Regions from separate parts of the Nitratireductor rhodophyticola genome, predicted to be linked through region 2. Evidence: riboswitches for the same ligand, from Rfam matches in the RefSeq annotation. Region 2 holds a riboswitch; each other region holds the start of a gene.
What was found. Region 2 has a riboswitch for cobalamin ahead of KUG85_RS17935 (ribonucleotide-diphosphate reductase subunit beta). Riboswitches for the same ligand answer to the same signal wherever they lie in the genome.
Positions count from the first base shown of each region.

Region 1: it holds a riboswitch for cobalamin, as region 2 does, so the genes downstream of both, KUG85_RS20180 (CbtB domain-containing protein) here and KUG85_RS17935 (ribonucleotide-diphosphate reductase subunit beta) in region 2, are expected to answer to the same signal.
Region 3: it holds a riboswitch for cobalamin, as region 2 does, so the genes downstream of both, KUG85_RS18780 (HupE/UreJ family protein) here and KUG85_RS17935 (ribonucleotide-diphosphate reductase subunit beta) in region 2, are expected to answer to the same signal.
Region 4: it holds a riboswitch for cobalamin, as region 2 does, so the genes downstream of both, KUG85_RS00050 (TonB-dependent receptor plug domain-containing protein) here and KUG85_RS17935 (ribonucleotide-diphosphate reductase subunit beta) in region 2, are expected to answer to the same signal.

Region 1 is NZ_JAHSSF010000006.1:68,771-70,962, reverse strand. Features, by position in the region: gene KUG85_RS20185 (copper-transporting P-type ATPase) at 1-656, shown strand, start outside; cobalamin riboswitch at 734-963, shown strand; gene KUG85_RS20180 (CbtB domain-containing protein) at 981-1,178, shown strand; gene KUG85_RS20175 (CbtA family protein) at 1,194-1,790, shown strand; gene KUG85_RS20170 (multicopper oxidase family protein) at 1,783-2,192, shown strand, end outside.
Region 2 is NZ_JAHSSF010000004.1:524,650-526,841, reverse strand. Features, by position in the region: gene KUG85_RS17940 (aminotransferase-like domain-containing protein) at 1-442, shown strand, start outside; cobalamin riboswitch at 533-747, shown strand; partial or broken gene KUG85_RS17935 (ribonucleotide-diphosphate reductase subunit beta) at 928-1,139, shown strand; gene KUG85_RS17930 (hypothetical protein) at 1,143-1,367, shown strand; gene KUG85_RS17925 (heavy metal translocating P-type ATPase) at 1,444-2,192, shown strand, end outside.
Region 3 is NZ_JAHSSF010000005.1:80,453-82,644, forward strand. Features, by position in the region: gene cobW (cobalamin biosynthesis protein CobW) at 1-427, opposite strand, end outside; cobalamin riboswitch at 601-802, opposite strand; cobalamin riboswitch at 863-1,062, shown strand; gene KUG85_RS18780 (HupE/UreJ family protein) at 1,098-1,718, shown strand; gene cobU (bifunctional adenosylcobinamide kinase/adenosylcobinamide-phosphate guanylyltransferase) at 1,734-2,192, shown strand, end outside.
Region 4 is NZ_JAHSSF010000001.1:14,354-16,545, reverse strand. Features, by position in the region: gene KUG85_RS00055 (ABC transporter substrate-binding protein) at 1-166, opposite strand, end outside; cobalamin riboswitch at 444-655, shown strand; gene KUG85_RS00050 (TonB-dependent receptor plug domain-containing protein) at 783-2,192, shown strand, end outside.

The sequences.
Region 1 (2,192 bases), on a different contig from region 2:
GCTTGACCGAAAAAGCCAATGGCCGCCGTGACGAGGGCGAGACGGTCATGTTCGTTGTCGTCGACAATGGCGTCGCCGGACTCGTATGCGTCGCCGATCCGGTGAAAGAAACAACCCCCGACGCGCTGAAGGCTCTGCATGAACTTGGATTCCGCATTATCATGGCGACCGGAGATAACGAACGAACGGCGAAAGCCGTTGCTGCGCGCCTGGGCATCGACGAGATCCGCGCCGACGTGCTTCCCGAAGACAAGGCGCGCATCATCCAGGAATTGCAGCAGCAGGGTCGCAAGGTCGCGATGGCCGGCGACGGCGTGAACGACGCTCCGGCTCTGGCTCAGGCCGACGTTGGAATCGCGATGGGAACCGGGGCGGATGTCGCGATCGAAAGCGCTGGGTTTACCCTGGTCAAAGGAAATCTTGACGGCATCGTCAGGGCTCGCCGTCTGGCCCACGGAACGATGCGCAACATACGGCAGAACCTGTTTTTCGCCCTGATCTACAATACGTTGGGCGTTCCGGTAGCTGCAGGCGTACTCTTCCCGTTCTTCGGCATCCTGATTAGTCCGATGTTCGCCGCCTTTGCGATGAGCGCTTCTTCGATCTCAGTTGTCGTCAATTCGCTCAGACTGCGGCAATTGGATCTGAAATCCTGATGGAGCCGTTGTCCTGGTCTTGTCGGAGAACGGTCGCGGCCAAGCTTGTCGTTATTGACTCGGTTTCGGCGTGACGTCAGGGTAATTGTTCACACGGTTCCCGCGATGCCGAGCGCGAAGCGGGATGAAAAGGGAATGTGACGGGTGGACCCAGACCGGGCATCCAAACCACAGCCGACCCCGCGACTGTAGAATGGCGCGGCGCCATAACTCCCGAAAACGGGAGCGCCACTGGAAACATCCGGGAAGGCGATAGCGCTGGAAAACCGCCATGAGCCAGGAGACCTGCCATGTGAACGGACGGAGAGATGTTCAAGTGACTGAATGAGCAACACGGAGGTTGTCATGCTCGCAACACAATCTGTTTCGCTGCGGGTTTCGGCATCAGCACGTCTGACGACTACGCTGTTCGCTGCAATATTTGGCATAGCGTTGCTTTATTTCGCTGCGTTTGCTCATTCCGACGCACTGCACAACGGCGCCCACGACACGCGCCACGCAATCGTCGCGCCCTGCCACTAAGGCGCCACGACGTAGATGTTGACCCGGGTAATTCTGGCCGCGCTTGTAGCGGGATTGCTCGCTGGTGTGTTCGCGACCGCGGCGCAATCAGTGCGGGTTATCCCGTTGATCCTCCAAGCCGAAGCTTATGAAGAGGGGGTGTCACACGCTGAGACCGAGGACGAAGTCTGGGCGCCCGAAGAAGGCTTGCAGCGGACGTTTTTTACGTTGCTCTCGAATCTCGTGACCGGTGTTGCATTCGCACTGATTCTAACGGCTATCACTCTGATATTAGACCAACCGGTGTCGCTCCGGCATGGCGCGCGTTGGGGGGCGGGTGGGTTCGCGGTTTTCGTTCTCGCCCCAAACTTCGGTCTTCCGCCTGAATTGCGCCTGCATGGATCGGACAGTCTGCCCGATGGCGGTAAATCCCCTTCGATCAGGGCGGATGTGCTGAAGGAAAAGGGCTGGACTGTGTCCAATCTGGCTTATGCGCTGAAAACAGGCATCCAACCGGACGGCGACGCTTTTGGTGGTTCGATGGGGGAAGTGGTGCGTGACGGAACTTCCTTTCTCAGTCAGGACGATCTGACGGCAATCGCGACCTTTCTGCTGGAGCGGGAGAATGATTGACAGACGCAATTTCCTGGCGGGAACCGGGGTGCTCGTGTCAGCAGGCGTCCTGCCCGGTCTTGCTGTGGCAAAGGCGGGTGCGCAGGAGTTTGATCTGATCGCCGGATCGGTCCAGCGAGCACTTTACGAGCAGCAGCTCTCAGATCTCTGGGCCTATAACGACATTGTACCCGGTCCTGAAATCCGGGCCCGAAAGGGCGAGCGGATACGCGTCAACTTTCGCAACAATCTTGAGGAGCCCACATCCATCCACTGGCACGGGATCCGCATCGAAAATGCGATGGACGGGGTGTCCGGCTTGACCCAGGAACCCGTGCAGCCCGGAGACAGTTTCATCTATGAATTCGAGCTGCCGGATTCCGGTACATATTGGTATCACGCGCACAACAAGAGTTGGAATGA
Region 2 (2,192 bases):
GATGCGTTGCGGGTTTGTTGCAGCACCTGCCGACTGGATCGAGGGCCTCACCGATCTGCGCATCGCCACCTGTTTCGGCGGACCCGCCATGGCGGCGGAGCTTGTGCTCGGTCTCCTGAGCGATGGCAGCTACCGCAAGCATATGGAGACCGTTCGCCAGCGTCTGTCCCGCTCCCGCGAAACGGTGGGCGCGCGCCTGCGCAATCTCGGCATCGAACCGTGGATCGAGCCGCGCGCGGGCATGTTCCTGTGGTGTCGTCTGCCCGACGGGCTGGATGCGGCCACGCTTGCCCGCCATGCGCTTGAAAGGGACGTGGTGCTCGCGCCCGGAAACGCCTTCAGCCTGTCAGGCTCGGCCAGCGGGTTCCTGCGTTTCAATGTCGCTCAATGCGATGATGAACGGATTTTCTCCGTTCTGGAGGAGATCACGCGCGCGCCGTAGAGCCATGCCCAAAGCGGCTTTGCGGATTATCCATGCGTTTGTTTCGGTTTTCCGCTGAAACAATATGTTGACTTCTAGGGTCCGGTGGATACCAACTATAGGGGTTATGGTTCTTCCGATTCCTCCCGGGGTCGGAAGTGAAAAGGGAAGCCGGTGCGCCTTTTTGGGCAAGTCCGGCGCTGCCCCCGCAACTGTAAGCAGCGAGCCGCTTTCACTTTGAGTCACTGATGCCCCAGCGCATCGGGAAGGCCGGAAAGCGGTGACGACCTGCGAGCCAGGAGACCTGCCATGACGAAATAAACGTCCACGGGCGGGGTGTCCCGGTGGTGCGTGTGTCGCCCGGGTCTGCCGTCGCGCCGCATGTCTCCGCGCCCCTGTCCAACCGCCACGGGGGTCTATATGCCGGCGACTGAAGCAAAACACACCAATGGAACCGCCACGGTTCCGCATTCCACTGGAAACACCGAAACCGCATGGTATGAACGGGCTTTCTCGGTCTCAACGCGGCGCTGTGCGAGCAGTCCATGCATTGCATCGCAAACCGCCGTTGCGCCCAACTCGGTCTGGCCCCGGTCTTCGCCGAACCGAAAACCCGTTTCCGTGGATGAGCGAGGCGATGGGTCTGAAGAAGGAGAAGAACTTCTTCGAGACCCGCGTCATCGAGTATCAGAGCGGAGGCGCGTTGAGCTGGGACTGATCCATGGCGTATGACGCAACCAGAATGAAGCTGTTGCGGGCGGGTTCGATCCCCGCGCAGCAACGCGCTTTCATGGAGTGGCTTTTGAGCCTGCCGGGCGATGCCGATATCGAATATGCGGCGCGCCGCCAGCTTGCCGAGATCGACAGGCGGCTGCCGAACCACCCGGAAGTGCAGTATCTGCGCCTGCTGCTCAGCGCCTTTTCCGACTCGGAAACGATGCAGTGATTTTCTCGCTTGACCTTCCATTGACTGGAAGGTTTAGAAGCGCAATCCTGAACAATAGTCATTCAGGGTGAAAGCGATGAATACCCTTCCTGCCGATATGTCTTCGGCCAATGTAAAACGCTTCCGCATCGAGGGGCTCAGCTGCGCTTCCTGCGTCAAACGCGCGGAAAAGGCGATTGCCGCCGTCGATGGCGTTGAGAGCGTCTCGGTCAATCTGGCGACCGAGACGGCCGATGTGGCGGTGCGGCCCGGCGTTAATTTTTCCAGCATTGTCAGCGCGGTGGAACGTGCCGGCTATGGCGTGCCGGAGAGCCATCTCGATATCGGCATCGAGGGCATGACCTGCGCGTCCTGCGTGCGGCGTGTGGAGCAGGCGATTGCCGCCGTGCCCGGCGTCTCCAAGGTCGCGGTCAACCTCGCAACCGAAAGCGCGTCCGTCGAGCTCCTGAACGATGAAGCGCGCAGCGGCGTGGAAGCGGCGATCCGCAAATCCGGTTACACGCCGGTTGCCCGTTCCGATGGCGCTGCCGCGCGCGATGCGCATGAGGAGGCCAAGGCCGCCGAGTTTCGTTCGCTCAAGCGCGATTTCACGCTGGCTGCAATCTTCACCCTTCCGATCTTCATTCTCGAGATGGGCAGCCATTTCATACCGGGCATGCATGCATGGCTGATGGGGATCGCCGACCGCAAGACGCTTTACCTCCTCTATTTCGTGCTGGCGACCATCGTGCAGTTCGGGCCGGGCCTGCGCTTTTATCGCAAGGGCTTCCCCGCGCTGATGCGCTTTGCGCCGGACATGAACTCGCTTGTCATGCTCGGTTCCAC
Region 3 (2,192 bases), on a different contig from region 2:
CGTCGGCCAGCGCCGGCCCGTCCACCACCGCAATGACGCCATCGACGGTGACGCGATTCTTGATCGCCGGCCACTGGAAGGCCTGCACCAGCGGCTTGGGCAATGCCAGACCGGAAGTCTCGATCAGGATGTGATCCACCTTCGGCTCACGGGCGAGAATCTGGTCGAGTGCCGGCACGAAATCGTCGGCCACGGTGCAGCAGATGCAGCCATTGGCCAGTTCGAGCACGTTTTCCTCCGGGCAATTGTCGAGCCCGCAACCCTTCAGCACCTCGCCATCGACGCCGGCATCGCCGAATTCGTTGACGATGATGGCAAGCCGCTTGCCCTTGGTGTTTTCCAGCACATTGCGAATGAGCGTTGTCTTTCCGGCACCGAGAAAGCCGGTCACGACGGTGCAGGGCACACGATTGAAGCTCGTGGTCATGGGATATCCTTCAGACGGAGTGTGGTGAATGCGGGGATGCGGGTGAAGGAGACGCCAGCCCTTTCACGCCGCGTTCGGGCAAGGTCGCCATGAATGGCAGAGAGAAGGCGCTGAGCGGCGCAATCGGCAGTCACAATGCACACTCCTTGCCCGGGACACCCGCCAGGCGGTCAGGATTTCATTTTCAGACGGCAGGTTTCCTGGCTCACGGGTCGCTGCGCTCTCCAGCCTTCCCAGGGCGTTGCCCCAGTGGCGTGTCAGGTGCGCTCTCCGCTTACAGTTGCGGGGACAGCTGCGGCATTGGGCAAGGCCCGCACCGCATTCCCTCTTAGCCTCCTCCCTTGAGGGAAGAGGACCGTCTGCCTCGCATTTATGGCTCGCCTGGCATGTCTGTCAATGCGTGAAGAAAGCGTTTGCCGGGAGAGACGACTCCTGTATGGTCGGGCCGCTGTCGGTTCCGCGCAAGCGGACCAGAGGGAACATGGTGCGGCGCAAAATGCGCCAAGGCCATGGCTGCCCCCGCAACTGTAAGCGGTGAGCGTTTTCCTGATCGCCACTGAGGCTTTTTGTCTTGGGAAGGCTGGAAAACGCTTCGACCCGTGAGCCAGGAAACCTGCCGACAGTATGAAAGAAACACCGTATCCCTCGGGTGGAGGGGAAAGGACCGGACATGACCACGCGTATCGCACGCATTTTTTCCGCATTCGTTTTTTCATCGCTCTTCGCAACCAGCGCCGAGGCCCATCACGCCATGGGCGGAGAAACGCCCACGACCCTCTATGAGGGACTGGTCTCGGGTCTGGCGCATCCCGTGATCGGGCTCGATCATCTGGCCTTCATCGTCGCCGCCGGCCTGTTGGCTGCCGTTGCCGGCATGAGCCTTTTTGCGCCGCTTCTGTTCGTCGCCGGCTCGCTGATCGGCGTCGGTCTGCACCTGATGCTGCTCGATCTGCCGGCGGCTGAAATCATCATCGCGGCAAGCGTTCTTGCCGGCGGCTGGCTTCTGGCGCGCGGCCGGGCGGTGGAGAACCAAATCCTCGTCTTCGCCCTGTTCCTGGTGGTCGGCTTGTTCCATGGCTATGCCTTCGGCGAGGCCATTGTCGGTAGCGAAGAGACGCCGCTCATCGCCTATCTCGCCGGCCTCGCCGCAATCCAGAGCGCCATCGCGCTCGGCGCATATTTTCTGGTCCAGTCGCGTGGCTGGGCCATTGAGGCCATGCAGCCCCGGCTTGCCGGTGCCGCCATCCTTGGCGTTGGCGTGACCTTTCTTGCCGGGCATCTTGTCGGCTGAGCCGGCAAAATAGCGATGCGATCCCTTCATTTCGTTCTGGGCGGCGCGCGCTCCGGCAAGAGCCGCCATGCCGAGAGGCTGATCGAGGCCGCACCAGCGCCCTGGCACTACATCGCCACGGCGCAGGCCTTCGATGACGAGATGCGCGAACGCATCGCCATGCACCGCGCGCGGCGCGAGGGGGCGGGGGCGGGGGCGTGGCAGACGCGCGACGCCCCGCTCGACCTGCCGGGCGTGCTTGAAAAATTGCCGGCCCGCGAAACGGTTCTGGTCGATTGCCTGACCCTGTGGCTCAGCAATCTCATGCTGAACGACCATGATCCAAAGCCTGCCGCCGAGGGGCTTCTATCGGCACTCGCCGCGAGAGAAGGAACAACGGTTCTCGTTTCCAACGAGGTCGGCTTCGGCATCGTGCCCGAAAACGCGCTGGCACGCCGCTTCCGCGACGAGGCGGGGTTCCTGAACCAGAAGATT
Region 4 (2,192 bases), on a different contig from region 2:
CCGGGGCGGCGAGGCCCAGCATTCCATAGGCTGCCGCCGTCGACGCGCCGAGCGCGCTTGCGAGCGCAAGAAACTCACGCCGGTCCATTCGGCCGGCTCGTGCCTCATCCGCCATTTCGGCAACGCGGGCCGGCACCTTCTCGCCATTGCTCTTGAAAAACGTCATCGACGCACTCCCATTATCTACCGTTTTCGGTTCGCGATTAGCATTTCCCATCCCGCCCCCGATGTCAAAATTCCCCGGGGTTCGGAAATCGAATTCTGCAACTTTTTCGACAATTCCAATGACGGGTTTGCGACAGTATTGCCGCAAAAACTACATGAAGAGCCGATTCCGCAATAATGAAGTATTTCACCCAACTGACAGACACTGACCCGGAACAGCGCACCGGACGGTAACGGCGCGCAACGGTCGATTGACGATGCCGGAGCCAGTTGCTAAGCGATTTCGGTTCGCTTGAGGTGCTCCGGCAGGTGTCCGCCCGCCGGAGGAAAAGGGAACACGGAACGGTCATTCTTCAATGGACCGCAGCCGTGGCTGCTCCCGCAACTGTGAGCGCTGAGGCTCCTCCAATGCCACTGGGTGCAAGACCCGGGAAGGCGAGGCAGCCGACGAAGCGCGAGCCAGGAAACCTGCCTTAGGCCGTCACCGACCGGATGCGGGACGCTTCCGGGGCTGTGTTTCTCGCAGTGGTGGCGATTGTCATCGCTGGCGGGGGGATTGAAGTCAGGCGTCTGTCGCTCTCCAGCAAACCGGAAAAACTTGGTTCTGGAGCATACGCATGCGTTCATATCGACACCGAAACTCTATCCTGTCCAGCACGACCGCGCTGATACTGGGCTTCGCCACGCTCACCACGCAGGCCGAGGACTTTGAGCTCGACACACTGGTCATCACCCCCAGCCGCACCCCAACGGAGGCAACGAAAGTGGGCTCCACGGTGGAAGTGATTGGGCGCGAAGAGATCGAAGAACAGTCTCTGCCGCTTGCGGTGGAATATCTTGACCTTTTGCCGGGTGTAAACCTGTCATCGCCAGGGGGCGTGGGCGCGGAAGGCAGTCTGTCGATCCGCGGCGCACCCCGCCGCTACGTGAAAACCCTCTACAACGGCATCGACATTTCCGACCCGACCAGCACCCAGGTGCAGACATCCTACCAATATCTACTGTCCGGTGGGCTACAGAGCATCGAAGTCCTGAAGGGCTCGCAGAGCACACTCTACGGCTCCGACGCCATTGCGGGAGTGATCAGCCTGTCAACACTGGACGACGTCGAGCCCGGCATCACCCACATCCTTCACGGTGAAGGTGGTTCGCATGGCTCGTTTGGGGGTTCCTACGGTTTCAGAGCTGGCAGCGAGCAGTCGAAACTCTCCATCAACGCCACGGGCTTCCGCACCGACGGCATCTCGGCCGCAGCCTCCGGCACCGAGCGCGACGGCTACGAGAACATCACGTTCGATGCAAATGCCGAACGTGCGTTCTCCGAAGTTTTCTCCGTCTTCGGATCGGCGCTTTATATCGACGCACAGGCCGAGTTCGACAATCAGGGTTTCGGCACTCTTCTGCCGAGTGACAATCCAACGGCCACCAACCACAGCAGACAACGCGCAGGCCGCGCCGGTTTCAATCTCGACCTCATGGACGGCCGCTTCCGCAACACGGTCTCCGTGCAGGCCTTTGACCTCGAACGGTCGATTACCGGCACGGGCTTCGATGGAAGCTATAATGGTCGCCGCTACAAGGCCGACTATCAGGGCGCTTTTGACGTCAATGAATGGCTGGTCGTTCAGGGCGGCGCAGATTACGAGCGCCAGAACGCGGTCTTTCCTGCCGGCTTGTTCAATCCGGAGATTGATTCCAGTTTCTGGATTGCCGGGGTCTGGGGTGAAGCCATCGCCACACCGTTGGAAAACCTGACGCTGACCGCCGGTATCAGACAGGACGAACACAGCGAATTTGGGGGGCACACCACATATCGCGCGACTGCGTCCTATCTCTTCGATCAGACCGGGACGCGCCTGCACGGCTCCGTGGGAACCGGCTTCCGCGCGCCGAGCCTCAACGAACTCTTCGGTCCTTTCGGCGCAAACCCCAACCTTCGGCCCGAAACCAGCTTCGGCTTCGACATCGGCGTTGAGCAGCGTTTCTGGAATGGAGCGGCGGTCGCCGATCTCACCTACTTCCAGCTC